DNA from 2 places in the Streptomyces sp. NPDC001315 genome. Region 1 is predicted to be linked to the other one. Evidence: predicted binding sites of a transcription regulator. Region 1 holds the regulator's gene; the other holds the start of a gene.
The links. The regulator HrcA, encoded in region 1, represses chaperone genes, less so after heat shock. The targets are predictions, from matches to a motif close to TTNGCACTCNGNNNNNCNGAGTGCNAA.
Positions count from the first base shown of each region.

Region 2: a site for HrcA is predicted at 5,432-5,458, ahead of groL (chaperonin GroEL). Genes of this name have one in related genera too.

Region 1 is NZ_JBIAWZ010000001.1:210,214-224,906, reverse strand. Features, by position in the region: gene hemW (radical SAM family heme chaperone HemW) at 1-667, shown strand, start outside; gene ACFY16_RS01050 (DUF3097 domain-containing protein) at 688-1,491, opposite strand; partial or broken gene ACFY16_RS01045 (MBL fold metallo-hydrolase) at 1,631-1,845, opposite strand; gene hrcA (heat-inducible transcriptional repressor HrcA) at 2,011-3,027, shown strand; gene dnaJ (molecular chaperone DnaJ) at 3,028-4,167, shown strand; gene ACFY16_RS01030 (nitronate monooxygenase) at 4,352-5,467, shown strand; gene ACFY16_RS01025 (16S rRNA (uracil(1498)-N(3))-methyltransferase) at 5,464-6,204, shown strand; gene ACFY16_RS01020 (hypothetical protein) at 6,344-6,880, shown strand; gene ACFY16_RS01015 (S41 family peptidase) at 6,930-10,166, shown strand; gene ACFY16_RS01010 (histidine triad nucleotide-binding protein) at 10,224-10,589, shown strand; gene ACFY16_RS01005 (ribonuclease Z) at 10,596-11,537, shown strand; gene ACFY16_RS01000 (adenosine deaminase) at 11,558-12,550, shown strand; gene ACFY16_RS00995 (MFS transporter) at 12,603-13,943, opposite strand; gene ACFY16_RS00990 (IclR family transcriptional regulator) at 14,132-14,693, opposite strand, start outside.
Region 2 is NZ_JBIAWZ010000008.1:330,833-345,525, reverse strand. Features, by position in the region: gene otsB (trehalose-phosphatase) at 1-200, shown strand, start outside; gene ACFY16_RS24155 (trehalose-6-phosphate synthase) at 221-1,606, opposite strand; gene ACFY16_RS24150 (glucosyl-3-phosphoglycerate synthase) at 1,714-2,712, opposite strand; SAM riboswitch class I at 2,892-3,032, shown strand; gene thrC (threonine synthase) at 3,050-4,336, shown strand; gene ACFY16_RS24140 (MoaD/ThiS family protein) at 4,333-4,608, shown strand; gene ACFY16_RS24135 (cold-shock protein) at 5,042-5,248, shown strand; gene groL (chaperonin GroEL) at 5,621-7,243, shown strand; gene ACFY16_RS24125 (NADH:flavin oxidoreductase) at 7,539-8,666, shown strand; gene ACFY16_RS24120 (MFS transporter) at 8,838-10,334, shown strand; gene ACFY16_RS24115 (hypothetical protein) at 10,423-10,992, opposite strand; gene murQ (N-acetylmuramic acid 6-phosphate etherase) at 11,167-12,108, opposite strand; gene ACFY16_RS24105 (MurR/RpiR family transcriptional regulator) at 12,156-13,067, opposite strand; gene ACFY16_RS24100 (hypothetical protein) at 13,123-13,506, shown strand; gene ACFY16_RS24095 (DUF4031 domain-containing protein) at 13,503-13,781, shown strand; gene ACFY16_RS24090 (GNAT family N-acetyltransferase) at 13,763-14,693, opposite strand, start outside.

The sequences.
Region 1 (14,693 bases):
CGAGCACGTCAACCTGGACCTGATCTACGGCACGCCCGGCGAGTCGGACGACGACTGGCGGGCGTCGCTGGACGCGGCGCTGGGCGCGGGCCCCGACCACATCAGCGCGTACGCCCTGATCGTCGAGGAGGGCACCCAGCTCGCCCGCCGCATCCGGCGCGGCGAGGTACCGATGACGGACGACGACGTCCACGCCGACCGGTACCTGATCGCCGACGAGGCGCTGTCGGCGGCGGGCTTCGACTGGTACGAGGTGTCGAACTGGGCGACGTCCGAGGCGGGCCGCTGCCTGCACAACGAGCTGTACTGGCGCGGCGCCGACTGGTGGGGCGCGGGCCCCGGCGCCCACAGCCACGTCGGCGGGGTGCGCTGGTGGAACGTGAAGCATCCGGGGGCGTACGCGGCGGCCCTCGCGGAGGGACGGTCGCCGGGGGCCGGGCGTGAGCTTCTGTCGGTCGAGGACCGCCGGGTCGAGCGCATCCTGCTGGAGCTGCGCCTGCGGGAGGGCGTGCCGCTGGATCTGCTGCACGAGCCCGGCCTCGCGGCCTCGCGGCGGGCACTGTCCGACGGGCTGCTCGAAACGGGGCCGTACGACGAGGGACGGGCGGTGCTCACCCTGCGCGGGCGGCTGCTGGCGGACGCCGTGGTGCGGGACCTGGTGGACTGAGGGCGACGCGGCCGCAGGCTTCAGGGCACGGTCACATGGTCGATGAGCCGCTCCACGGAGCCCAGCAACTCCGGCTCCAGGTCCTTGTAGGACTCCACCCGCGCCAGAATCGCCTGCCACACCGCGCCCGTGTTCTCCGGCCACCCCAGTGCCCGGCACACCCCCGTCTTCCAGTCCTGCCCGTGCGGGATCCGGGGCCACGCCTCGATCCCCAGGGACGACGGCTTCACCGCCTGCCAGATGTCGATGTACGGGTGGCCCACCACCAGCGCGTGTTCGCTCGTCACCGACGCGGCGATACGGGACTCCTTGGAGCCCGGCACCAGGTGGTCCACCAGGACACCCAGGCGGGCGTCCGGGCCGGGGGAGAACGCGGCGACGATCGACGGGAGGTCGTCGACGCCCTCCAGGTACTCCACGACCACGCCCTCGATGCGCAGGTCGTCGCCCCACACCTTCTCGACCAGCTCGGCGTCGTGCCGGCCCTCCACGTAGATACGCCCGGCGCGGGCCACCCGCGCGCGTGCGCCGGGGACGGCGACCGAGCCGGATGCCGTACGGGTGGGCCGTGGCGGAGCCGAGGACGACGGGCGGACCAGCGTCACCACCCGGCCCTCCAGCAGGAAGCCCCGCGGCTCCAGCGGGAACACCCGGTGCTTGCCGAAGCGGTCCTCCAGCGTCACCGTGCCCGCCTCGCAGCGGATCACCGCCCCGCAGAAACCGGTCCCGGGCTCCTCGACCACCAGGCCGGGCTCGGCGGGGACCTCCGGGACCGGCTTGGGCTTCTTCCACGGCGGAGTCAGGTCGGGTGAGTACTGGCGCATTCGGATGACGATAGGAGAAGCCGTCGGCGTGTCGTGGACGAGGGCTCACGACACGCCGAAACACTCCGCCGGCGCGTGCCGCTGCGCCCGTACGAAGGTCCTGGACGCAGGACTCGCTCCCGCTCAGCCTCCAGGAACGGTGGGTGAGTGCGAGAAAGCACACACGGCCGCCGGCGATCGCCTCCGCCTGCCCGCGCAGCCGGGCGCCCTTCGCGAGGATCGAACCGGCGTCGATCGGCAGAGCCGAACCGTCCCCCACGACCAGCCCCACCGCGCAGTCCCACACCGGAAGACGGCACCGTCCGACCCCTCGGTCAGCCGCTCCCACCCCAGCTCTTCCCAAGTCACCGTCATGCGGCGACGCTAGCCGTGGGAGCGGGCCCGTCACGTCGTCGCAGGCCCAGCCTTGCCCGGGGCGTACCCCACGGCCGTACACTGGCTCGGGGAACGCTGGCACTCGCGCTCGCAGAGTGCCAGGCGGAAGGCCACGGGGACGACATTCCGGGAGGTGTGCGCGAGATGCTGAGCGAACGCAGGCTTCAGGTGCTGCGCGCCATCGTCCAGGACTACGTCGGTACCGAGGAGCCCGTGGGCTCCAAGGCACTCACCGAGCGGCACAAGCTCGGCGTCTCCCCCGCGACCGTCCGCAACGACATGGCGGCCCTCGAGGACGAGGGGTACATCGCCCAGCCGCACACCAGCGCCGGGCGCATCCCCACCGACAAGGGCTACCGGCTGTTCGTCGACAAGCTCGCGGGCGTCAAACCGATGACGGCGCCCGAGCGGCGCGCGATCCAGAACTTCCTCGACGGGGCCGTCGACCTCGACGACGTGGTGGCCCGGACCGTACGGCTGCTCGCGCAGCTGACCCGGCAGGTCGCCGTCGTGCAGTACCCGTCGCTGACCCGCTCGACGGTGCGGCACGTGGAGCTGCTGGCGCTGGCGCCGGCGCGCGTGATGCTGGTGCTGATCACCGACACCGGCCGGGTCGAGCAGCGCGTGGTCGACTGCACGGCGCCCTTCGGCGAGACCTCCCTGGCGGATCTGCGGGCGCGGCTGAACAGCCGGGTCGCGGGGCGCCGGTTCGCGGACGTACCCCGTCTCGTGGAGGATCTGCCGGACGCCTTCGAGGCAGAGGACCGCGGCACGGTCTCGACGGTGCTCTCCACTCTGCTGGAGACGCTCGTCGAGGAGAACGAGGAGCGGTTGATGATCGGCGGCACCGCCAATCTGACCCGCTTCGGACATGACTTCCCTCTCACGATCCGTCCCGTCCTCGAGGCGCTGGAGGAGCATGTCGTGCTCCTCAAGTTGCTTGGCGAGGCGGGAGATTCGGGCATGACCGTGCGGATCGGTCACGAGAACGCCTATGAGGGACTCAACTCCACTTCGGTGGTGTCGGTCGGCTACGGTTCGGGCAACGAGGCGGTCGCCAAGCTCGGCGTGGTCGGACCGACCCGCATGGATTACCCGGGAACGATGGGAGCGGTACGCGCAGTGGCACGGTACGTCGGACAGATCCTGGCGGAGTCCTAAGTGGCCACGGACTACTACGCCGTTCTCGGCGTGCGTCGCGACGCGTCGCAGGAAGAGATCAAGAAGGCCTTCCGGCGGCTCGCGCGCGAGCTGCATCCGGACGTCAACCCCGATCCGAAGACCCAGGAGCGGTTCAAGGAGATCAACGCCGCTTACGAGGTGTTGTCGGACCCGCAGAAGAAGCAGGTCTACGACCTCGGCGGCGACCCGCTCTCCCAGTCGGGCGGGGCCGGCGCGGGCGGCTTCGGCGCCGGTGGCTTCGGCAACTTCTCCGACATCATGGACGCCTTCTTCGGCACGGCGTCGCAGCGCGGACCGCGCTCGCGCACGCGCCGGGGCCAGGACGCGATGATCCGGCTCGAGATCGAGCTGGACGAGGCGGCCTTCGGCACCACGAAGGACATCCAGGTCGACACGGCGATCGTCTGCTCCACCTGCAACGGTGAGGGCGCGGCGCCGGGGACGAGTGCCCAGACGTGTGACATGTGCCGCGGTCGCGGCGAGGTGTCGCAGGTCACGCGGTCCTTCCTCGGCCAGGTCATGACGTCCCGCCCCTGCCCCCAGTGCCAGGGCTTCGGGACCGTCGTGCCGACCCCGTGCCCGGAGTGCGCGGGCGACGGCCGGGTGCGGTCCCGTCGGACCCTGACCGTGAAGATCCCGGCGGGTGTCGACAACGGCACGCGTATCCAGCTGGCCGGTGAGGGCGAGGTCGGGCCCGGTGGCGGTCCCGCCGGTGACCTGTACGTCGAGATCCACGAGCTGCCGCACGCGATGTTCCAGCGGCGCGGCGACGACCTGCACTGCACGGTGACGATCCCGATGACGGCGGCGGCCCTCGGCACGAAGGTGCCGCTGGAGACCCTGGACGGCATGGAGGAGGTCGACATCAGGCCCGGCACCCAGTCCGGCCAGTCGATCCCGCTGCACGGCCGTGGCGTCACCCACCTGCGCGGCGGCGGCCGGGGCGACCTCATCGTCCACGTCGAGGTGCAGACCCCGACCAAGCTCGACCCCGAGCAGGAGCGCCTGCTGCGCGAGCTGGCCAAGCTGCGCGGGGAGGAGCGTCCGCAGGGGCAGTTCCAGCCGGGGCAGCAAGGGTTGTTCTCGCGGTTGAAGGACGCGTTCAACGGTCGTACGTGAGCTGCGGGGCGGCTGGGGGTCCGGGGGTCGTCCCCCGGGCAGGCGCGGTCAGCCGGGGCAGCAAGGGTTGTTCTCGCGGTTGAAGGACGCGTTCAACGGTCGCTGAGGTCCCCTCTCCCCCTGGCCTGTGCCAGGGGGGAAGTCTCGATTCGGACTTGTTCGAAGGACGTGACAACATGCCGTCATGTCCTCCGCACTGACCGATCTCTGCCCCCATCCGATCGTGCAGGCCCCCATGGCGGGCGGCGTCTCCGTGCCGCAGCTCGCCGCCGCCGTCTCCGAGGCGGGCGGGCTCGGGTTCCTGGCCGCCGGGTACAAGACCGCCGACGGCGTGTACCAGGAGATCAAGCAGCTGCGGAGCCTCACAGCCCGCCCCTTCGGCGTGAACCTGTTCATGCCGCAGCCGGAGTTCCCCGGTGCGAGCACCGGCTCCACTGCCGACGCCGCGCCCCCCGCGGCCGGCGCCGTCGAGGTCTACGCCCACCAGCTGGCCGGCGAGGCCGCCTGGTACGAGACGGAGCTCGGCGACCCGGACAGCGGGCGTGACGACGGGTACGAGGCCAAGCTCGCGGTGCTGCTGGACAACCCGGTGCCGGTGGTGTCGTTCCACTTCGGCGTCCCGAGCCGGGACGTGCTGGAATCCCTGCGCCGTGCCGGCAGCCTCACGTGGGTCACCGCCACTACCGTCGAGGAGGCCCTCGCGGTGGAGCGGGCGGGCGCCGACGCGGTGATCGTGCAGGGCGTCGAGGCGGGCGGCCACCAGGGAACCCACCGTGACATCCAGGAGAACGACGGCTGTGGCATCGGACTGCTCGCGCTGATCGCGCAGGTCCGTGAGGCCGTGAGCCTCCCGCTGGTCGCCGCCGGCGGCATCATGCGCGGCAGCCAGATCGCCGCCGTGCTCGCGGCGGGCGCCGGTGCGGCCCAGCTCGGCACGGCGTTCGTCGCCACCCCCGAGTCGGGCGCCCACGCCCTGCACAAGCAGGCGCTGACCAACCCCCTGTTCGTCCGCACGGAGCTGACCCGCGCCTTCTCCGGGCGCCCGGCCCGTGGTCTGGTCAACCGCTTCCTGCGTGAGCACGGGCCGTACGCCCCCGCCGCCTACCCGGAGGTCCACCACCTCACCTCGCCGTTGCGCAAGGCCGCCGCCAAGGCCGGTGACGCGCAGGGCATGGCCCTGTGGGCGGGCCAGGGCCACCGGATGGCCCGCGAATTCCCCGCCGGGCAGCTGGTCGAGGTGCTGGCGGCCGAACTCGACGCGGCCCGGGCGGCGTTGTCGGAACGGGGTGAGGTCCGGTGACCGCGCCCGTCTTCGTCGTCGAGGACGTCCGCGCCGACGGCGCCGGGCAGTACGTCCTCGACGGGCCCGAGGGGCGGCACGCGGTCTCCGTGAAGCGGCTGCGGCCGGGCGAGGCCGTCGTCCTCACCGACGGCGCCGGACGCTGGGCCGAGGGCGAGGTCGCGGCCGCCGAGGGCAAGGACCGGCTGATCGTCGACCTGCGCGAGGTGCACGAGGAGCCCCGGGCGGCGCCCCGTATCACCGTCGTGCAGGCGCTGCCCAAGGGTGATCGCGGCGAGGTCGCCGTCGAGACGATGACCGAGGTCGGCGTCGACGCGATCGTGCCGTGGGCGGCCTCCCGCTGCATCACCCAGTGGAAGGGCGAGCGCGGGCTGAAGGCGCTCGGCAAGTGGCGGGCCACCGCCCGCGAGGCCGGCAAGCAGTCCCGGCGGGTGCGCTTCCCCGAGGTCGCGGACGCGGCGACGACCAAGCAGGTTGGCGCACTTCTGGCCAAGGCCGACTTCGCCGCCGTACTCCACGAGAGCGGTGACGCCCCGCTGGCCGCCGTCGAACTGCCTGCCGAGGGCGACATCGTGCTCGTGGTCGGACCTGAAGGCGGTGTGTCCCCCGAGGAGTTGGCGCTGTTCGAGGAGGCGGGCGCGCGACCGTACCGCCTGGGGCCGAGCGTGCTGCGCACCTCGACCGCCGGGACCGCGGCCGCGGCCCTTCTCCTCGGCCGCACCGGCCGCTGGTCCTGACCGCCGGGAGGTCGCCGTGGAACTCGCCCAGGTACGGCTGCTCGTCACCGACTTGGCCGCTGCTACGTGCTGACCCGGGCTCGCATTGTGACCGCATGCGGTCTACCGTCGTGCCGCCACGAGTGGCACGATGCCCTCCATGGGGGCATTGAGGCGGATTTGGGCCCGCCCGCGCGGGACGCGGGTGGTGGCAGTGGCAGGGTGTGCGATGGTCGCCGTGGGTGGCCTCGTGGCGTGCGATCCGGGTGGGCTGAATTCGGCCTCGGTGGCGTACACGACCGACCGGACCGCGACGAAGGAACTCGAACGGCAGCACGTGAACGTGCGGTGGCTCAGCTGCACCGCCAACTTCGGTGACCATGCGGCCACGGCGAGCGCGAACTCCGTCGCCTCCGTCGACTGCCAGGGCGAGACCGACGACGCGAAGGACATCACCGTCACCGGGAAGGTCACCCGGGCCGTCGACGGTGCGTGCGTGCGCGGGGACCTCACCGCCAAGGTGGGCGGCAAGCCGTGGTTCCATGTGAGCGGGCTCGGCAACTGCGACGCCACGCCCTCGCCCGTCAACGGGGGCGCCGGCGGGCAGCAGGGACAGCCCACCGCCACGGTGACCGTCACCAGGACCGTCTGGTGCACGAACAGCGACCCGCGGTGCCGGCCCGTCGAGGGCAAGTGAGAGATCCGTTTCCCTGTCAGCCGGCGGCGGCGCTGCATAGGCTGATCGTGTGACACAGTCCGCAGCAGCAGCATCGCCCTCGTCGGCGTATCTCCGCTTCCCGCATCTGCACGGCGAGTTGGTGGCCTTCACCGCCGAGGACGACGTGTGGCTCGCGCCCCTCGACGGCGGGAGGGCCTGGCGGGTCAGCGCCGACAACGTGCCCGTGACCCTGCCGCGCATCTCGCCCGACGGCACCACCGTCGCCTGGACCTCCACCCGTGACGGCGCCCCCGAGGTGCACATCGCCCCGGTCGACGGCGGCCCCGCCGAGCGGCTGACGTACTGGGGCAGTTGGATGACCAGGGTGCGCGGCTGGACCCCGGACGGCGAGGTCCTCGCCACCAGCACCCAGGGTCAGGCCAGCCTGCGCCGCAGCTGGGCGCGCGCCGTCCCGCTCGACGGCGGGCCGGCCGCCGTGCTGCCGTACGGGCCCGTCGGTGACGTGGCGTACGGGCCGCACACCGTGCTGCTGTCGGCGCCTATGGGGCGTGAGGCCGCGTGGTGGAAGCGGTATCGCGGCGGTACGGCGGGCAAGTTGTGGATCGACCGTGCCGCCGAAGGTGAAGAAGGGGACGGCGAATTCACCCGGCTGCACGAGGAGTTGGACGGCAACATCGAATACCCGGTGTGGGTGGGCGAGCGCATCGCCTTCCTCTCCGACCACGAGGGCACCGGCGCGCTGTACTCCTCCCTCGCCGACGGCTCCGACCTGCGGCGTCACACCCCTCTCGACGGTTTCTACGCCCGGCACGCGGCGAGCGACGGCAGCCGTGTCGTGTACGTCTCGGCCGGTGAACTGTGGCTGCTCGACGACCTCGACGGGGCCGAGCCGCGCCGGCTCGACATCCGGCTCGGCGGGCAGCGCACCGACCGGCAGCCCCGCCCGGTGAACGCGGCCCGCTGGTTCGGCTCGGCCTCCCCCGACCACACCGGGCGCGGCAGCGCGGTCGCCGTGCGCGGTGCCGTCCACTGGGTCACCCACCGCGCGGGACCGGCCCGGGCGCTCGCCGCGCGGCCCGGTGTACGGGCCCGGCTGCCGCGCACCTTCCGCACGGAGGGCGAGGAATGGGTGGTGTGGGTGACGGACGCCGAGGGCGACGACGCCTTGGAGTTCGCGCCCTCGACCGGCCTCGCTCCCGGAGCGACCCCGCGCCGGATCGCCGCCGGACGGCTCGGCCGCGTTCTCGACCTGGCCATGGCGCCCGACGGCAGCCGTGCCGCCGTCGCCGCGCACGACGGACGGCTGCTGCTCGTCGAGCGGGAGACCGGCGAGGTGCGCGAGGTCGACCGCAGCGAGTACGGGGACGTGGAGGGCCTCGCCTTCTCGCCCGACTCCGCCTGGCTCGCCTGGTCGCACCCCGGCCCGTACCCGCTGACCCAGCTCAGGCTCGCCAACACCACCGACCTGTCGGTCACCGAGGCGACGCCGCTGCGCTTCCAGGACTACGCCCCCGCGTTCACCCTCGACGGCAAGCACCTCGCCTTCCTGTCGACCCGCTCCTTCGACCCGGTCTACGACGAGCACGTCTTCGACCTCGCGTTCGTCGAGGGCGCCCGCCCGCACCTGATCACGCTCGCCGCGACCACACCGTCGCCGTTCGGACCGCAGCGCCACGGCCGCCCCTTCGAGGCCCCCGACAAGGACGAGACGCCCGACAGCGAGGGCACCCCGGCGACCCGTGTCGACCTCGAAGGGCTCGCCGACCGCATCGTCCCCTTCCCCGTCGAGGCCGCCCGCTACTCCACCCTGCGTGCCGCCAAGGACGGTGTGCTGTGGCTGCGCCACCCGGTGCGCGGTGTCCTCGGCGCCTCCCGCGCGACCCCCGACGACCCGGACCCCAAGACCGAGCTGGAGCGCTACGACCTGGCCCAGCAGCGCATCGAGCACCTGGCCGCCGACGCTGACGACTTCGAGGTCACCGGCGACGGCAAGCGGCTGCTGCTGTGGACCGACGGCAGGCTCAAGGTCGTCCCCAGCGACCGGCGCGCCTCGAACGACGACGACAGCGACTCCAACATCACCGTCGACCTCACCCGGGTACGGCAGACCGTCGACCCGGCGGCCGAGTGGCGGCAGATGTACGAGGAGACCGGCCGCGTCATGCGGGACAACTTCTGGCGGCCGGACCTGGGCGGGACCGACTGGGACGGTGTCCTGGACCGCTACCGTCCGGTGCTGGACCGCCTCGCCACCCACGACGACCTGGTCGACCTGCTGTGGGAGGTGCACGGCGAACTCGGCACCTCGCACGCGTACATCACGCCGAACGGCGGCTACGGCCGCGGCGCGCGTCAGGGCCTGCTCGGCGCCGACATCTCCCGGCACCCGGACGGCACCTGGCGCATCGACCGGATCCTGCCCTCGGAGACCTCCGACCCGAAGGGCCGATCCCCGCTGGCCGCGCCCGGCGTCGCGGTGCGCGCCGGGGACGCCGTCGTGGCGGTCGCCGGGCATCCGGTGGATCCGGTGACCGGCCCCGGGCCGCTCCTCGTCGGTACGGCGGGCAGGCCGGTGGAGCTGACGATCTCCCCGGCGGGCGGCGGCGACCCGCGGCACGCGGTCGTCGTCCCGATCGCCGACGAGGAACCACTGCGCTACCACGCCTGGGTCGCCGACCGGCGGGCGTACGTGCACGAGCGCTCCGCCGGCCGGCTCGGCTATCTGCACGTCCCCGACATGCAGGCGCCCGGCTGGGCCCAGATCCACCGCGACCTGCGCGTCGAGGTGATCCGGGAGGGCCTCGTCGTCGACGTCCGGGAGAACCGGGGCGGTCACACCTCCCAGCTGATCGTGGAGAAGCTGGCGCGGCGGATCGTCGGCTGGAACCTGCCCCGTGGCATGCGGCCCTTCAGCTACCCGCGCGACGCGCCCCGCGGACCGGTGGTCGCCGTCGCCAACGAGTTCTCCGGCTCCGACGGCGACATCGTCAACGCGGCGATCAAGGCGCTCGGCATCGGACCGGTCGTCGGCACCCGCACCTGGGGCGGTGTCATCGGCATCGACAGCCGCTACCGCCTGGTCGACGACACCCTGATCACCCAGCCCAAGTACGCCTTCTGGCTGGAGGGTCACGGGTGGGGCGTGGAGAACCACGGCGTGGACCCGGACGTGGAGGTGGTGCAGCGCCCGCAGGACCACGCGGCCGGGCGGGACGTCCAGTTGGAGGAGGCGGTCCGGATCGCGCTGGAGGCGCTTCAGGAGACGCCCGCCAAGATCCCGCCGAGCCTGCCGGGCCTGGAGTGACACACCGGCTCGCTACGATGCCGTGGTACGAGGTGAACTGCGCGAGGAGGCACACGCATGGCACGAAACGAGGGCGGGGAGCCGCAGGACGACTGCCTGTTCTGCAAGATCGTGGCGGGGCATGTCCCGGCGACGATCGTCCGTGAGACGGAGACGACCGTCGCGTTCCGGGACATCAATCCCCAGGCGCCCACGCACGTCCTGGTGATCCCCAAGGCGCACTACCCGAACGCGGCCGAGCTCGCCGCCGCCGACCCGGCGCTCACCGCCGACGTGCTGCGCGAGACGCGGGCGGTCGCCGAAGAGGACAAGCTGGAGAGCTACCGCGTCGTCTTCAACACCGGAGCCGGCGCGGGCCAGACCGTCTTCCACGCCCATGCGCACGTCCTCGGTGGCCGCGGCATGCAGTGGCCCCCCGGGTAAGTCGCCGTGTCCGTACGCGAACTGGTGGTCCTCGGCACCGCCAGCCAGGTCCCCACCCGGCACCGCAACCACAACGGCTACCTGCTGCGCTGGGACGGCGAGGGCATCCTCTTCGACCCCGGCGAGGGCACGCAGCGGCAGATGCTGCGTGCCGGGGTCGCCGCGCACGACCTGAACCGGATCTGCGTCACCCACTTCCACGGCGACCATTCCCTGGGCCTGGCCGGCGTGATCCAGCGCATCAACCTCGACAAGGTGCCGCACCAGGTCACCGCCCACTATCCGCGCTCCGGCCAGCGCTTCTTCGACCGACTGCGCTACGCCACCGCCTACCGCGAGACCGTCGGGATCACCGAGGCCCCGGTCGCCGAGGACGGCCCGCTCACCGTCACGGGCGCGTACACGCTCGAGGCGCGCAGGCTCGACCACCCCGTCGAGTCCTACGGCTACCGGCTCGTCGAGCCCGACGGCCGCCGCATGCTGCCCGACCGGCTCGCCGCGCACGGCATCAAGGGTCCGGACGTGGGCCGGATCCAGCGCGAGGGCGCGATCGGGACCGTCACGCTGGAGGACGTCAGCGAGCCGCGGCGCGGTCAGCGGTTCGCGTTCGTCATGGACACCCGGCTGTGCGACGGTGTGCACGTGCTCGCCGAGGGCTGCGACCTGCTCGTCATCGAGTCCACGTTCCTCGACGAGGACGAGGAACTCGCGGTGGAGCACGGTCACCTGACAGCCGGCCAGGCGGCCCGGGTGGCGCGGGACGCGGGCGTGCGGCACCTGGTGCTCACCCACTTCAGCCAGCGCTACTCCGGCCATGGGGGCACCTCCCGCTCGAGCGAAGCCGAGAGTGGGGGAGAGTTCGAGCGGCAGGCGCGGGCCGCCGGGTTCGCGGGGGAGCTGAGCGTGGCGCACGATCTGCTGAGAGTGCCGGTTCCGAAGCGCAGATAAAACCCCCGTACCATGCTTTGATGCCCCTGCCCAAAGCTGAACTGCACCTCCACATCGAAGGCACCCTGGAGCCCGAGCTGGCGTTCGCGCTCGCCGCGCGCAACGGTGTCACGCTGCCGTACGCCGACACGGAAGAGCTCCGCAAGGCGTACCAGTTCGATGATCTCCAGTCCTTCCTGAACCTGTACTACGAGCTGATGGCCGTCCTGCGCACCGAGCGGGACTTCGAGGACCTCGCGAACGCCTACCTCGCCCGCGCCGCCGCGCAGGGCGTGCGGCACGCGGAGATCTTCTTCGACCCGCAGGCGCACATCGCCCGGGGTGTGGGCATGGGGACGGTCGTCGAGGGGCTGTGGCGGGCCCTCGGCCGCAGCGAGGAGAACCACGGCGTCTCCACCAGGCTGATCCTGTGCTTCCTGCGCGACGAGTCCGCCGAGTCGGCCCTGGAGACCCTGGAGGCGGCGAAGCCCTACCTCGACCGGATCACCGGCATCGGCCTGGACTCCGCCGAGGTCGGCCACCCGCCGGTGAAATTCCGCGAGGTGTACGAGGCTGCCGCCGCCCTCGGGCTGCGACGCGTGGCGCACGCCGGCGAGGAGGGACCGCCGCAGTACATCACCGAGGCGCTGGACGTGCTCGGCGTCGAGCGCGTCGACCACGGCCTGCGCTGCATGGAGGACCCGGCGCTGGTCGAGCGGCTGGTGCGCGAGCGCATCCCGCTGACCCTGTGCCCCCTGTCCAACGTCCGGCTGCGCACGGTGGACGTCCTGGCGGACCACCCGCTGCCCGCCATGCTGGACGCCGGCCTGTTGTGCACGGTCAACTCCGACGACCCCGCCTACTTCGGCGGCTACGCCGGCGACAACTTCGACGCCGTACGGTCCGTCCTCGGCCTGACCGAGGACCGCCTGCGCGAACTGGCCCGCAACTCCTTCGTCGCCTCCTTCCTGGAGGACGACGAGGAACTGCGGGCGCGTTACCTCGCCGAGGTGGAGGCGTACGAGTTCTCGTAGGCACGCGTCCGCCTGCGGACGGGGCGCGGCTCGCGCGAGCCAGGAGCTGTCCCTAGTCGGCCGAGGGCCCCGGTGCGGCAGCCGCCCGCCGGGGACCCGCCGTGTCGTAGGCGCCCCGGGCGGAAACCGCGGGTGCGTCCACCGTGATCTCCACGACCGCCTGCTCCGGCGCACCCACCTGCGGGACCGCTCCCGTCGGCGCCCCGGTGGAGGCGGCGACCACGGCGGCCGGTGTGCCGCCCCGCCGCCGGACCGTGCCCGGCAGCAGCGGCCGGCCGGCGGTGTGCAGGGCGACGGCGGTCATGGGTACGGCGACGACGAGCAGCCCGGCGGCGAGGACGGCACCCATGTCGGGGAAGCCGGCCCGCGCCGACAGGAGACTGCCGGTCAGCGGTCCCGCCGCCGTACCCAGCGAGGACGCGGAGCCGACGAGCACCGCCCAGCGGCCGCGCGGGTCGAGCGAGGCGGCGAGGCCGATGAGGTACGAAAGGACCACCGGGTACAGGAGGTTCCACGCGATCTCGCCGGCGGCGAAGGTCGTCAGGTCGGTCGCGGACGCGCTGGCCACGACGCAGCCGGCGATGAGCGCGGTACCGGCCCCGATGGGCAGCGCCCGGCCCAGCCGCGGCCCGAGCGCTCCCGCGCCCAGGACCCCCAGCAGGCCGGCCCCCAGTGCGACGGCGAAGACGACACCGACGGCGGCCTCGGTGAGATGCGCCTGGGTCAGGCCGATGCGGCCGCTGACTCCCCAGAGGGAGTTCTGGACGAGGGACCAGCAGGGCATGGCCCCGGCGAGGACGAGCCCGGAGCGGAGATGGGGGAGTCGGGCTCGCTGCCGCCGGGTCTGCGGGAGGGCCGTACGGCCCGGGAGACGGCTCGTCAGGGGCCAGACGGCGAGAGCGGTCAGGGCGATCGCGGCGAGCGGCTGGCCGTGGCCCCGGCCGAGATGCGGCACCGTCAGATAGACGACGCCCGCGAGCGCGGACACACCGAGCAGGCCGAGTGCGGAGGCGCGGTGCGGGTCGCGTTCGGCGGCGATCCGGGTGGCGGCGACCGTGGTGGCCGTACCGGACCCGAAGCCGCCCACCAGCGCGCCGAGGACGACGGCCGGTACGGAGTGGGTGAGGGCGGCCCCGCCGTAGCCGAACGCGGCGAGCGCGAGGCCGATCCGGGCCAGCCGCCGCGCCCCGATCCGCTCGACCCGCGACGCGAGGACGAACCCGGCCGACGCCGAACTCAGCAGCAGGGCACTGCCGACGGCCCCCGCCTGCGTGGCGGACAGCGGCAGTCCCGCGTCCAGCCTGCCGACGGTGGTGGGCAGCAGATACGGGGCGAGGTACCCGGCCGTGAAAAGGGCGACGAGGGGCCAGGGGGTGGTGCGAGGGGCGAACACGGGCGTTCCCGGGGCATGCGAAAGGAGCGGCTCAAGAAAGGGGGGTTGGGCAACGACCGTCGACGGACAGGAACGCGCGGGCAATTTGTATCAAGCACGCGGTTCGAGAAGAAGGGCGGGGGGTGTGATGTGGGGCACGTTGTGTTTGGGGCGGGGGAGCTCGGGTAAATGCGAGCGCTACCGCCGGCTCACCGCACCCCGCGCGCCCGCCCCGGCGCCGTCTCCTCGATCCTCGCCCGGACCTCCCGCATCACGGCGACGATCCGCTCCTCGTGCTCCGGCGTGAGCCGGGCCACCGGCACCGAGCAGCTGATCGCGTCCTGTGCCGGAACGTCGTAGCGCAGTGCGAAGCCGAAGCCGGCGATGCCGAGGACGCCCTCCTCGCGGTCGACGGAGTAGCCGCGGGCCCGCACTCCGGCGAGGTCGGCGGCCAGGGAGGCGCGGGTCGTGCGGGTGTTGGGGGTGAGGGCCTCGTAGGGGCCCTCGGGGAGTTCCTCGTCCGGCCGTTCCGCCAGCAGCGCCTTGCCCAGGGCGCCCACGTGCGCGGGCAGCCGGCGCCCCACCCGGCTGATGGTCCGCAGGTACTCGTGCGACTCGCGCGTCGCCAGATACGCCACGTTGCGTCCGTCCAGCCGCCCGAGGTGGATCGTCTCACCGAGCGCCTCCGAGGCCTCGTCGAGGAACGGGCGTACGAGCCGGACGTGCGGGTCGGAGTCGAGGTAGCTGGTGCCGGTGAGCAGGGCGTGGATG
Region 2 (14,693 bases), on a different contig from region 1:
TCCTCTACGCCGGCGACGACCTCGGCGACCTCCCCGCGTTCGCCGCCGTCGACAAACTCCGCTCCGAGGGCGTCCCCGGACTCCTGGTGTGCAGCGGCAGCGACGAGGTGGCCGAACTACGAGAGCGGGCGGACCTGGTGGTGAACGGCCCGGAGGGGGTCGTGGAACTCCTGCGCGCACTCGCGGCACGACTGGGCTGACCGTTCGGCCGCGCCGCCGTTCAGCCGTCCAGTGCGTTCAACTGGTCCAGGAACCACTGAGCCGGCGGAAGCGCGGTAGCCGCGGCAGCGAGTCGCTTCGTGCGCTCCGCCCGCTCGTGCACCGGCATCACCAGCGCCTCGTGCAGCGCCCGCGCCGTCCCGACCACGTCGTACGGATTGACGGTGATCGCGTCCTCGCGCAGCTCCTCGTACGCCCCCGCCTCCCGCGACAGCACCAGCACGCACCCCTCGTCGGAGACGACCGGCACCTCCTTCGCGACCAGGTTCATGCCGTCCCGAATGGGGTTCACCAGGGCCACGTCGGCCAGGCGGTACGCCGCCAGGGAACGCGCGAAGTCGTCCTTGACGTGCAGCACGACCGGGGTCCAGTCCGGCGTCCGGTACTGGGAGTTGATCTCGGCCGCGAGCCGCTGCACCTCGGCGGTGTAGTCGCGGTAGACGGCGAGGTCCTGCCGGGAGGGGTAGGCGAAGGCGACGTGCACGACCCGCTCCCGCCACTCCGGGTGGTCGTCGAGCAGCTGCCGGTACGCCAGCAGGCCCCGCACGATGTTCTTCGACAGCTCGGTCCGATCGACCCGCACGATCGTCCTACGGCCCGCACCGATCTCCGCCCGCAGCGCCGCCATCCGCTCGCCGACGTCGGCCTGGTGCGAGCGGGCGCGCAGGAAGTCCGCGTCCGCGCCCAGCCCGTGCACGCCGACCCGGGTCTCCCCGAGCCCGTCGGCGAACCGCGTACAACACGCGGTGAAGGCCTCCGCCCAGCGGTGGGTGAGGAACCCCAGCCGGTCGGCGCCGAGCATCCCGCGCAGCAGTTGCGCCGCGATGTCCTCCGGCAGCATCCGGAAGTACTCCGGGGGCGCCCACGGGGTGTGCGAGAAGTGGCCGATGCGCAGGTCGGGGCGCAGCTCGCGGAGCAGTCCCGGAACCAGGCACAGGTGGTAGTCCTGCACCAGCACCGCCGCCCCCTCAGCGGCGTCCTCGGCCAGCGCCTCGGCGAAGGCGCGGTTGTACGTCTCGTATGCCGCCCACTGGCGTCGGAACTCCGCGTCGAAGACCGGCTCCAGCGGTGTCTGGTACAGCATGTGGTGGACGAACCAGAGCACGGAGTTGGCGATGCCGTTGTAGGCGTCGGCATGCACGTCGGCAGGGATGTCCAGCATCCGTACGCCCGCCTCGCCCACTCCGCGCCGCACCGCCTCGCGGTCGCCCCCGGACAGGGCGGAGCACACCCACAGTGCTCCGGCGTCGGGCCCGATGGCCGACAGGCCCGAGACCAGCCCGCCGCCGCCCCTGCGGGCGTGCAGCGAGCCGTCCTCGCGCACCTCGTACGAAACCGGGCCGCGGTTGGACGCGACCAGCACCTCAGCACCGTGCGTGGAAGCCATACGCCTCAACCTAGCCCGGCCCGGAAACACTCAAACGTACGCAAGGCCCACAACAGTCCGGAAAGATTTGTATACGACAGCCGGGAGCCCGTTACCTCATGCATCTGTTACGCCACCCTGCGTGACGCGTACTCGGTGATTTCGGCCATCGGTGGCCGCTCCTCCGTGTCCACGGAGTACGTGCGCGGCTCGAAGCCGTCCTCGCCCCGCTCGAACTGGGTGAGGGAGGGCCGGATCAGGTGCCCGCGGGCCAGCCGCAGCTGCGCGGTGCGGTAGATCGCGGCGGCCATCCGGCCCAGCGCCTGTCCGTCCTGGTGCCGGTGCTTGCGCACACCGACGTCCACCTGGGCGAGGGCGTCGAGACCCACCAGGTGCAGCGAGTCGACCAGCATGCCCAGTTCCACCCCGTATCCGACCGGGAAGGGGAGCTGCTCCAGCAGCGAGCGGCGGGCCGCGTACTCGCCGCCGAGCGGCTGCACGAAACCGGCCAGCTGCGGCCAGTGCATGTTCAGCAGCGGTCGGGCCATCAGCTCCGTCACCCGGCCGCCCTGGCCGGCGGTCTTGCCGGAGGCGAGCGAATTCAACTCAGTGCCGGAGGCGAGCGAATCCGACTCGGTGCCCAGCGGGCGGTCGTACATGCCCTTGACGAGATCGACGTCCGGGTCGGTGAGCAGCGGGCCCACGATTCCGGACACGAAGTCGGAGGAGAATTCCCTCAGGTCGGCGTCGATGAAGCAGACGATGTCCCCGCCGGTGACCAGCAGGGACCGCCAGAGCACCTCGCCCTTGCCCGGCACGGCCGGGATACGGGGCAGGATGTCGTCGCGGTGGACGACCCGGGCGCCCGCGGCGGCGGCCACCTCGGAGGTGCGGTCGGTGGATCCCGAGTCGACGACGACGATCTCGTCGACGAGCGGGACCTGCTGCATGAGGTCGTGACGGATCACGGCGACGATGTCGCCGACCGTCTCCTCCTCGTTGAGCGCGGGCAGGACGACGGAGACCGACTGGCCCCTGGCGCGTTTCGCGGCAAGGAGCTGGTGGAGCGGCCGATCGGTCACGGACCAGGAGCGTGTGCTCAGCCAGCGCTCGACTTCTTCCAGCACAGTGGCGGCTCCTTCTACGTTCTCGCGGCGGGAAAGGGGCCCGCAGCGGTGGCGGCTATGGGCACAGGCATCTCGCGGTTCGGACGACTCTCTCAACTGTCCTGGCCTTCGGTTACAGTCTTGAACAACGCGGGTGACCATCGCATGTCCGGGGTGGCCCGCCGTTCACAACTACATACCGCTCATCCAGAGGGGCAGAGGGATACGGCCCGATGAAGCCCCGGCAACCCTCCAGTCGGTTCTCGTTCACCGCGAGGCTCCCGACTAGGGAAGGTGCCAAATCCGTCTCACGGCGAAGTGCGCCGTGAGGAAGATGAGGAGAAAGGGCCTCGCCTCCATGGCTGTGCAGACTGTTGCAAGCACCACGAACTCCGTCGATCTGGGCCCCGCCGCGGCGCTTTCCTGCCGCGAGTGCGGTCACCGCGTGCCGCTCGGCCCGGTCTTCGCCTGCGAGGAGTGTTTCGGCCCGCTCGAGATCGCGTACGACTTCTCGGCCTACGACACCGAGGAGCTCCGCAAGCAGATCGAGGCGGGACCCGCGAACATCTGGCGCTACGCACCACTGCTGCCCGTCCCCGCGGACGTGGCGACCAAGCCCAACATCAACCCCGGCTGGACCAAGCTCGTCAAGGCCGACAACCTGGCGCGCGAGCTCGGTGTCGACGCCGGCAAGCTCTTCGTCAAGGACGACTCCGGCAACCCGACGCACTCCTTCAAGGACCGCGTCGTCGCCCAGGCCCTCGAGGCCGCCCGCGCCTTCGGGTTCACCACCCTCTCCTGCTCCTCCACCGGCAACCTGGCCGGCGCCGTGGGCGCCGCCGCCGCCCGGGCCGGCTTCCGCTCCTGCGTGTTCATCCCGCACGACCTGGAGCAGGGCAAGGTCGTCATGGCCGCCGTCTACGGCGGCGAGCTCGTCGGCATCGAGGGCAACTACGACGACGTGAACCGCTTCTGCTCCGAGCTGATCGGCGACCCGGCGGGCGAGGGCTGGGGCTTCGTCAACGTCAACCTGCGGCCGTACTACGCGGAGGGCTCGAAGACCCTCGCGTACGAGATCTGCGAGCAGCTCGGCTGGCAGCTGCCCGACCAGCTGGTCGTCCCGATCGCCTCCGGCTCCCAGCTCACGAAGATCGACAAGGGCCTGCAGGAGCTGATCAAGCTCGGGCTGGTCGAGGACAAGCCGTACAAGATCTTCGGTGCGCAGGCGGAAGGCTGCTCGCCGGTGTCCGTGGCGTACAAGGCAGGCCACGACGTCGTACGTCCCCAGAAGCCGGACACCATCGCCAAGTCCCTCGCGATCGGCAACCCGGCCGACGGGCCGTACGTCCTGGACATCGCGCGCCGCACGGGCGGTGCGGTGGAGGATGTGACGGACGAGCAGATCGTGGACGCGATCAAGCTGTTGGCGCGGACCGAGGGCATCTTCGCCGAGACGGCCGGCGGGGTGACCGTGGGCGTGACGAAGAAGCTCATCGAGGCCGGCCTGCTCGACCCGACCAAGACGACCGTCGTACTGAACACCGGCGACGGACTGAAGACCCTGGACGCGGTGGCCGGCACCGGCCTGACCGCGACGATCCGCCCGAACCTGGACTCCTTCCGAGAGGCTGGCCTCGCATCATGAGCGTCAACGTCCGCATCCCCACCATCCTGCGCACCTACACCGGCGGCAAGGCCGAGGTGAGCGCCGAGGGCGCGACCCTCGCCGAGGTCATCTCCGACCTGGAGAAGAACCACACCGGCATCGCGGCCCGCGTCCTCGACGACCAGGGCAAGCTGCGCCGGTTCGTCAACGTGTACGTCAACGACGACGACGTCCGCTTCGAGCAGGGCCTGGAGACGGTGACCCCGGACGGCGCCGGTGTCTCCATCATTCCGGCGGTCGCCGGAGGCTGATCATTACCATTGGTAACCGCGGTTACCGGGAGTTCGTCGAATTGCCCCCTCCGTGAGAGAAGCGGAGGGGGCAATTCAGTGTGGTTGAGCGCGGTACAGTTGGGGAACCCGCTCCCGATTCCAGGGTTCGCGGCCCTCGCAACCTGCCGCACGGCCGATGAGAAGTAGCCAAAGTGCGCAGGCCTTTTGCGCCTTTCGCTCCTTATGCCTGGCCCAACTTGCCCTGAAACCAGGCGAATTGTGGGTAGATTCCGGACCCGTCGTGCCCGGATTTCTCGTCCGATTGACCTGTTGCAGACGGCAGTTGGACAGATACATTCAGCCGCGGTCGACGCGTTCCGGCGCACGCCCCCGGCTGCCATTGGGGGGTGAGGTCTGACCCGGGTCCGCGAAGTGTGGATCCGTGCAAGGGCCAGTAATAGGGGAGTTAGGCATGGCTCAGGGCACCGTCAAGTGGTTCAACGCGGAGAAGGGGTACGGCTTCATCGCGGTCGACGGTGGTGCGGACGTGTTCGTCCACTACAGCGCGATCCAGATGGACGGGTACCGCACCCTGGAAGAGGGCCAGCGGGTCGATTTCGAGATCTCGCAGGGTCAGAAGGGGCCGCAGGCGGACATGGTCCGCCTGGCGACCGGCTGAAGCACGCGCCGACTAACAGCAGCGACGTTCTTCTGTTCTTCTTCGAAGGGCTCGTACCTCACCGGGTACGAGCCCTTCGGCCTGCCCGGCCGCCGCCGCGCGGGCCCGTGGATCCCCGGCGGGCGTTCGCGCCCGCCCGTCACCCGACCGCCACCCCGCAACGAGCCCGCTGCGCGGGCGCACCTTGCACTCGGACGGGGCGAGTGCTAATCATTGGCGTTAGCACTCTGAAGGTGAGAGTGATAACGAAGGACCGGGTCGGTGAGGCCCGCAGGCCAGGTGGTGCAAGGAACCACGGGGCAGGCAGGCCGTCCGTCGCGGGCGCCAGCGCGGTCCGGAGCAATCCACCCCAGTCCGGGAGGACCACTTCACATGGCCAAGATCATCGCGTTCGACGAGGAGGCACGGCGCGGTCTCGAGCGCGGGATGAACCAGCTCGCCGACGCCGTCAAGGTCACCCTTGGCCCCAAGGGCCGCAACGTCGTCCTCGAGAAGAAGTGGGGCGCCCCCACGATCACCAACGATGGTGTGTCCATCGCCAAGGAGATCGAGCTCGAGGACCCGTACGAGAAGATCGGCGCCGAGCTGGTCAAGGAAGTCGCCAAGAAGACGGACGACGTCGCTGGTGACGGTACGACCACCGCGACCGTTCTCGCCCAGGCGCTCGTCCGCGAGGGTCTGCGCAACGTAGCCGCCGGCGCCAACCCGATGGCCCTCAAGCGCGGTATCGAGAAGGCCGTCGAGGCCGTCTCCGGTGCCCTGCTCGAGCAGGCCAAGGATGTCGAGACCAAGGAGCAGATCGCCTCCACGGCCTCCATCTCCGCCGCCGACACCCAGATCGGCGAGCTCATCGCCGAGGCGATGGACAAGGTCGGCAAGGAAGGCGTCATCACCGTCGAGGAGTCCCAGACCTTCGGTCTGGAGCTGGAGCTCACCGAGGGTATGCGCTTCGACAAGGGCTACATCTCGGCGTACTTCGCCACCGACATGGAGCGTATGGAGGCGTCGCTCGACGACCCGTACATCCTGATCGCCAACTCCAAGATCGGCTCCGTCAAGGACCTGCTGCCGCTCCTCGAGAAGGTCATGCAGTCGGGCAAGCCGCTGCTGATCATCGCCGAGGACGTCGAGGGCGAGGCCCTGTCGACCCTGGTCGTCAACAAGATCCGTGGCACCTTCAAGTCCGTCGCCGTCAAGGCCCCGGGCTTCGGTGACCGCCGCAAGGCCATGCTCGGCGACATCGCCATCCTCACGGGCGGCGAGGTCATCTCCGAGGAGGTCGGCCTCAAGCTGGAGAACGCGACCCTGGACCTCCTGGGCCGCGCCCGCAAGGTCGTCATCACCAAGGACGAGACCACGATCGTGGACGGCGCCGGCTCCGCCGACCAGGTCCAGGGCCGGGTCAACCAGATCCGCGCCGAGATCGAGAACTCGGACTCGGACTACGACCGCGAGAAGCTCCAGGAGCGCCTGGCGAAGCTGGCCGGCGGCGTGGCCGTCATCAAGGCCGGTGCCGCCACCGAGGTCGAGCTCAAGGAGCGCAAGCACCGCATCGAGGACGCCGTTCGCAACGCGAAGGCGGCCGTCGAGGAGGGCATCGTCGCCGGTGGTGGCGTGGCCCTGCTCCAGGCCTCCGCGGTGTTCGAGAAGCTCGAGCTCTCGGGTGACGAGGCGACCGGCGCCAACGCCGTGAAGCTCGCGCTCGAGGCCCCGCTGAAGCAGATCGCCGTCAACGGTGGTCTCGAGGGCGGCGTCGTGGTCGAGAAGGTCCGCAACCTGACCGTGGGCTGGGGTCTGAACGCGGCCACCGGCGACTACGTCGACATGATCGCCGAGGGCATCATCGACCCGGCGAAGGTGACCCGCTCTGCCCTGCAGAACGCCGCCTCCATCGCCGCGCTGTTCCTCACCACCGAGGCCGTCATCGCCGACAAGCCGGAGAAGGCCGCGGCCCCGGCCGGCGGCGGCATGCCGGGCGGTGACATGGACTTCTGATCGACCTCCGGTTGATCGCCTGTCCTGCGAACCGAGGGCGGTACTTCCTGTTCCGACAGGGGGTGCCGCCCTCGGGCGTTTCAGCCGGTGGCCTATTCCGCTTCCGCTGGTGACGCTTCCGGGGTGGCACAAACTGCCACCTCTGCACATGCTGCCCCGTGTCCTGGATCACAGCGGCAGGACCGGGGTTCCCGGAATGCGCTGACGGGGGTGGAGGTTGACGCTGTTGCGCATATTCGATGCATGCGCACATACCAACCGGTCAGCAGAAGCAGCGTCAGTAGGAGCCCCCCACGTGAGCGTCAACACGCCCCCCGCCTCCCGCGCGGCCGAGATCCTCTCCCGCCCCATCGCCCTGAACGGGCTCACGGTTCCGAACCGGATCGTGATGGCGCCGATGACCCGTCAGTTCTCGCCGGGCGGCATCCCGGGTGAGGACGTCGTGTCGTACTACTCCCGCCGGGCCGCCGCCGGTGTCGGTCTGATCGTCACCGAGGGGACGTACGTCGGGCACGACTCGGCCGGGCAGAGTGACAGCGTCCCGCGGTTCCACGGCGAGGAGCAGCTGGCCGGGTGGGCGAAGGTCGCCGAGGGCGTGCATGCGGCCGGCGGCACGATCGTCCCGCAGCTGTGGCACATCGGCATGGTGCGGGAGCAGGGACAGCCGCCGTTCGCCGAGGCCCCGGCCGTCGGCCCGTCCGGTCTGCGGGTCGGCGCCGACGAGCCCACCGGCAAGGCCATGGACCAGCGTGACCTGGACGACGTGATCGGCGCCTTCGTCGAGGCCGCGGCCGCCGCCGAGCGCATCGGCTTCGACGGGGTCGAGCTGCACGGCGCCCACGGCTATCTGCTCGACCAGTTCCTGTGGGCGGGGACGAATCGTCGTACGGACGCGTACGGCGGTGACCCGGTGGCCCGCACCAAGTTCGCGGCGGAGATCATCGCGGCCGTCCGCGAGACCGTGTCCGCCGACTTCCCGATCGTCTTCCGCTACTCGCAGTGGAAGCAGGAGGCCTACCGCGCCCGGCTCGCCGAGACCCCGGAGGAGCTGGAGGCCGTCCTGACCCCGCTGGCCGCCGCCGGCGTCGACGTCTTCCACGCCTCCACCCGCCGCTACTGGCTCCCTGAGTTCGAGGGCTCCGACCTCAACCTGGCCGGCTGGACCAAGAAGCTCACCGGCAAGCCGGTCATCACCGTCGGTTCGGTCGGCCTCGACGGCGACTTCATCAAGGGCTTCATGGGGGAGGGGTCGCCGGTCAAGGGGATCGACGATCTCCTCGAATCCCTGGAGCGGGACGAGTACGACATGGTCGCCGTCGGGCGCGCCCTGCTCCAGGACCCGGAGTGGGCGGCCAAGGTGCTCGCCGGTCGCTTCGACGAGCTGAAGCCGTACGACGCGGCGGCGCTCAAGACCCTCAGCTGAGGCGCCAGCCGGAATCACCGGCCCGCGGTCACACCCTGGCCGCGGGCCGTTCGTATTGAAACTGGCCTGACCTGGGGCTTCCTCTTTTCCCTTGCTTAAGTCAATCAATTCACTTATCGTTGCTTGAGGCAAGCACATCAGTTCAACCCGTACATCCACGGAGGCCCTCTCATGTCCGACGCTCCTGTCCGGCCCGCAGCGGCCGGAGGAACCGCCCCGCCGAGGTCGAACGCAGTGGTGGCGGTCCTGGCCTTCGCCGGAATCGTCGTCTCGCTGATGCAGACCCTGGTCATCCCGATCGTCCCGGAACTGCCGAAGTACCTGCACGCCTCCGCGTCCAACACCGCCTGGGCGGTCACCGCCACGCTGCTGGCCGGTGCCGTCGTCACGCCCGTCGCCGGCCGTCTCGGTGACATGTTCGGCAAGCGCAAGCTGCTGCTGGTCAGCATCGTGCTGCTGATCAGCGGTTCGGTGGTGTGCGCGCTCAGCGACTCCCTGGTCCCGATGATCGTCGGCCGCGCGCTGCAGGGCCTGGCCGCCGCCACCGTCCCGCTGGGCATCAGCATCATGCGCGACGAGCTGCCCGCGGAGAAGCTCGCCGGCTCCACCGCCCTGATGAGCGCCTCGCTCGGCGTCGGCGGCGCCCTCGGCCTGCCCGCCGCCGCCTTCATCGCCGACAACTTCGACTGGCACATCCTGTTCTGGACCTCCGCCACCCTCGGCGTCGTCGCCTTCGCGCTGGTCCTGAAGCTGGTGCCCGAGTCCAAGGTGCGTACCGGCGGCCGCTTCGACTTCGTCGGCTCGATCGGCATGGCGGTCGGCCTGGTCTCCCTGCTGCTCGCCGTCTCCAAGGGTGCCGACTGGGGCTGGGGCAGCGGCACCACGCTCGGCCTGTTCGCCGTCGCGGTCGTGGTGCTTCTCGCGTGGGGCTTCTTCGAACTGCGCACCTCGACGCCGCTGGTCGACCTGCGTACCACCGCCCGCCGCCAGGTCCTCTTCACCAACCTCGCCTCGGTCGCCTTCGGCTTCTCGATGTTCGCGATGTCGCTGGTCCTGCCGCAGCTGCTTCAGCTGCCCACGCAGACCGGCTACGGCCTGGGCAGGTCGATGCTGACCGTCGGCCTGGTCATGGCCCCGCAGGGCCTGGTCATGATGGCCTTCGCCCCGGTGTCCGCGGCCATCACCAAGGCCAAGGGCCCGAAGGTCACCCTGATGATCGGCGCCGTGATCGTCGCCGCCGGCTACGGCCTGAACATCGTGCTGATGTCCGAGGTCTGGCACCTGGTCCTGGTCTCCTGCATCATCGGCGCCGGTGTCGGTTTCGCCTACGGTGCGATGCCCGCGCTGATCATGGGCGCGGTGGACCCGTCCGAGACGGCCGCGGCCAACAGCCTCAACACGCTGATGCGGTCCATCGGTACGTCGGTCGCCAGCGCCGTCGCCGGTGTGGTCCTGGCGCAGATGACCATGAACCTCGGCGGCTACGCCCTGCCGTCCGAGAACGCCTTCAAGGTCGTCATGGCCATCGGTGCCGGCGCCGCCGTCCTGGCGTTCGTCCTCGCCGCCTTCCTCCCGGGCCGGAGCCGGGCCGCCGCCCAGGCCGCCCCCGCGGCCGGCGAGCCGGGCACGCGGTCCGGGGCCGACGAGGTTTCCGGAGCCAAGGCGTAGGACAGTCCGACCGAGGAGCCCGAGACGGCCGTCGCCCCGCACCGCGGGGTGGCGGCCGTCCGGCAGCTGCCGCCGGCCTCCGACCGGATCACAGGTTCCCGAGCGGTTCGATGTCGACCTTCACCGGCGTACCCCATACGCGCAGCACCTCGTAGTCGGTGAACTCGTGCACCAGCCGGTACGCCATCGCGGGCCGGGACCCGCGCCGCTGGGCGGCGATGAACAGCTCGGCCTCCCGGCGGTCCCGGCGCGGGGTGCCGCACAGCTGCCACTCCTGCCCGTTCCACAGCTCCGGCAGCCAGCGCTGCTGGGGCTGCGGCCGGTCGGCGCGTACGCCGTAGCGGGAGGGGGCGGTGGCGGTGGGCTGCGGGTCCGGGGCGGGACCGTTGAACTCGGAGCGGCGGGCGGTCCGGCGCCGCGTCTCGCACAGCAGGCACAGGTCGGGGGCGGAGGAGTCGACCGGCCCGTTCGGGTGCTCGGCGCACCGGGTGGTGGGCGCGGCCGTGCTGACGCTCTCCTCCGTCAGGTCCAGGGCACGCCGCAGATCCGCCCTGACCTCGTGCAGCCGGGCGTCGGGCGTGTCGGCGGTGAGGGCCTCGCCGTGCTCGCCGAGGAGGCGGAGGGCACGGCCGAGGGCGGTGAGCTGGGCGTGGTTCATGGGGGACCTGCTCCTTCGGGGCTTGGACCGACCGGCAGCTGTCCAGCGTAGGGCGCCGCGCGACCTCGCAAGGCGCTGCGAGGAGGCCGTGGGGCTCTGGCGGGGCCGCCGACCAGGGGGAGGATCGCGGCGGCGGTGGAGGCGGGATCAGTGCGCACCCGCCGAGCGTGCGGCTCAGGCCCCGGCCGCCGCCAGCGCGGCACGCAGATGACCGTCGGACTCCTCCAGAAGGCGGGCGGCCGTCGGCCCGTCCACCCCGGCCAGGATGCTCAGGATCGCGTGCTTCACCTCGCCGTCGGTGGCCGCCAGCGCCTCCTCGATCTCCTTGGCGCCCGCGCCGGTGGCGAGGGCGACGATACGGCGGGAGCGGGCGCGCAGCTTCTCGTTCGAGGCGCGTACGTCGACCATCAGGTTCCCGTACGTCTTGCCCAGCCGGATCATCGTGATCGTCGAGACCATGTTGAGCACCAGCTTCTGCGCCGTGCCCGCCTTCAGCCGGGTGGAACCGGTGAGCAGCTCGGGCCCGACGACGATCTCGATGCCGTGCTCGGCCGCGGCGGCCAGCGCGCTGTCCGCGTTGCAGGCCAGCCCGATGGTCAGCGCGCCGCGCGCCCGGGCGTGCTCCACCGCGCCGATCGCGTACGGGGTGCGCCCGGAGGCCGAGACGCCGACCACCGTGTCGTCGACGGTCAGGGCGAGGGCGTCCAGGTCGGCCCGCGCCAGCTCCTTGGAGTCCTCCGCGCCCTCGACCGAGGTGACCATGGCCTCAGGGCCGCCCGCGATCAGGCCGACGACCTGCCCGGGCCGGGTGTTGAAGGTGGGCGGGCACTCGGAGGCGTCCAGCACCCCGAGCCGCCCCGCCGTCCCCGCCCCGGCGTAGACCAGCCGGCCGCCCCGCGCCATCCGCTCGGCCACGGAGTCGATCGCGGCGGCGATCTCCGGCAGGCGCTCCGCGACCGCGGCGGGCACGGAGGTGTCCTCGCCGTTCATGAGCCGGGCGATGTCGAGGGTGGGGAGCCGGTCGATGTCGGCGAGTTCGGGGCGGAAGGCCTCGGTGGTGAGGGTCTCCAACTCGGTGAGGAGACCGCGGTCGTGGTGGTCGTGCGTGGGGGTCATGGCTGCGGCTCTTTCGGTGTCCTGCGGTCGACGATCAGTCCTACGGTCTACCGGTGCCGGTGCGCCAACGCCTCGTAGGACGCGGCCAGCGCCGGCCCGGCCGTGTCGTACGTCCGCTGCGCCACCCCCACGAACAGGCAGTCCACCACGAGCAGTTGACTGGTCCGGGAGGACATCGCGGCCGGCCGCAGCTCGCTCTCCCGGGACGTGGACGTCGTCAGCACATGATCGGCGTACTGGGTGACCGCGCTGTTCGGGCGCCCCGTGATCGCCACCGTCGTCGCCCCGCGCTCGAACGCGACCCGCAACGGCTCTATGACGTCCCCCGTGGACCCGGAGTGCGTGATGGCGATCGCCAAGTCCCCCGCGCGCAGCTGCACGGCGTTGGTGACGGCGAGGTGCGGGTCGCTGTGCCCGTGGGCTATCAGCCCTATGCGCAGCAGCTTCTGGGTGAGGTCCTGGGCGACCAGGCCGGACGCCCCGATGCCGTACACGTCGATACGGCGGGCGGCGGCCGCCGCGGTGACCGCCGCGCCGAGCTGGACGGTGTCGAGCCCGGCCGCGGTGTCGGCGAGGGTCTGCTGCTCGTCGTAGGCGAGTTTCGTCACGACGTCGGCGATCGGGTCGTCCACCGCGATGTCGGTGGTGATCGCCGGCGCCCGCCCCGACTGCTGCTGCGCGGCAAGCCCGGCGAGGGCGAGGCGCAGGTCGCGGTAGCCGGGGTAGCCGAGCAGGCGGGCGGTGCGGACGACAGTCGCCTCGCTGGTGCCGGTGAGTTCGGCGAGGCCGGTGACCGTGAGGGCCGCGCAGCCGGCCGGGTCGCCCGCGACGGCCTCGGCGACGCGCTGCATGGAGCGGGTCATCGACGGGGCGAGCGTGCGGACCTTGGCCGCGAGGGCGGCTGGCGCCGGCGGGGTGCCGCCTGGGGTTCCGAAAATTTCCTTCACATCCTGGGTCACTCATGAAAGATATTTTCGGCTCGGTGTCGGGGTCAAGAGTGCGCACAATGGGTGCATGGACCCCATCAGCCCCCTGGAACAGGCGCTGCACGCTGCGCGCGCCCTCGTGCTCGCCGATCTGGTCGCGGGCCAGGTGGCGGAGGCGGACGTCGTCTCGCTGGTCGAGGAGTCCGTGGCGCAGCGGCGCTGGTGGGTGGAGCAGTGGCCGGACGGCGTGAACTACCTGGCCGGGCTGGTCGCACAGGACGTACAGGACGCGCTGTTGGAGCGCTACGGCCGCTGGCCGCTGTGCCCGGTCTGCGGCTCCGGCGACCCGCACGCTCTCGACGTCGAGCCGGAACTGGGACCCGACCCGCACTGGGTGTGCCACCAGGCGGGCGTGAAGGTCGCGCCGGTGGGGACGTTGGGCTCGGCCACGGGCGGGACGCCGTCGTCGTGACGGTGTACATCGACCCGCCGACCTGGCCGGGGCACGGACGGATGTGGTCGCACCTCGTGAGCGACGTCTCGTACGAGGAACTGCACCTGTTCGCCCATGCGTTGGGGGTGCCCCCGCGGGCCTTCGAGCGCGATCACTACGACATCCCGTCGCACCGGTACCCGGACGCGGTCCGCGCCGGAGCCGTGGAGGTCGGCAGCCGCGAGGTGGTGCGGCTGCTGCACGCGTCGGGGCTGCGCAGGCGGAAGAGCCGCGCTCAGCCCCGCAGTTCGTAGGCGAACTCCTTGCCGTCCGCGCTGACCCGGGTGAACCCGGCCCTGGACACCACGGCCTGCGACCGGACGTTGTCCCGTTCGACGGTCGCGAACAGGGACCGTACCTCGTCGCGGGCCAGCGCCCATTCCGACAGTGCGCCCAGCGCCTCGGTCGCGTACCCCTGGCCGCGGGCGGCCTCGACGAGGTCGTAGCCGATCTCCACCCGGCCGTCGTCGTCGGGGGCGCCGTGGAAACCCATGCCGCCGACCGCGCGGCCGTCCTCGGTGCGGACGAGGGCGAACACGCCCCACTCGGGCCGGTGCACTCCGGCCTCGTACGCCTTCACCAGCATCCCGGCGGCCTCCCGCGTGCCCTCGAACGGGCCGCCGTCGATCCACGCGAACCCGCCGTCGCCGCCCAGCCGCAGATCGCGGGCGGCGGCGGGGCTGATGCCCTGGAGGGTGAGGCGTCCGGCGGGGATGACGAGGTTGTTGTTCCAGCGCCAGCCGGTGACGGGGGCGCGGCCGGGCAGGTCGCCGCGGCCGGTGGCCCACAGGAGGGTGGACCACGGGGTCGGGCCCGGCTGGACGTGCGGGAAGATCCGGGTGAGGACGCCGTCGGCCAGCTCCGCGGACGGCTCGTAGGCGAGCCCGAGGCCCTCGGTGATGTCGTGGGTGTGCAGCAGCACCTCGGCGATGCCCATCGCGGCGAAGCCCTCGCGGTTCGCGCTGCGGAACGGGTACGGGTGGAAGGCGCGGACCTCGCGCGGGGCGGTGCGGACGGCTGCGGCGAGCAGCGCGCCGGTCGTCTCGATGACCTCGAGGATGCCGGGGTTGTCGGCCGGGTCGAGGCCGTCGTCGGTGCCGTCGAGAGTGATCTCGAAGGGCACGTACGCCTGCTGCGCCCGTCCCGCCAACTGCCCCGCGTACGCG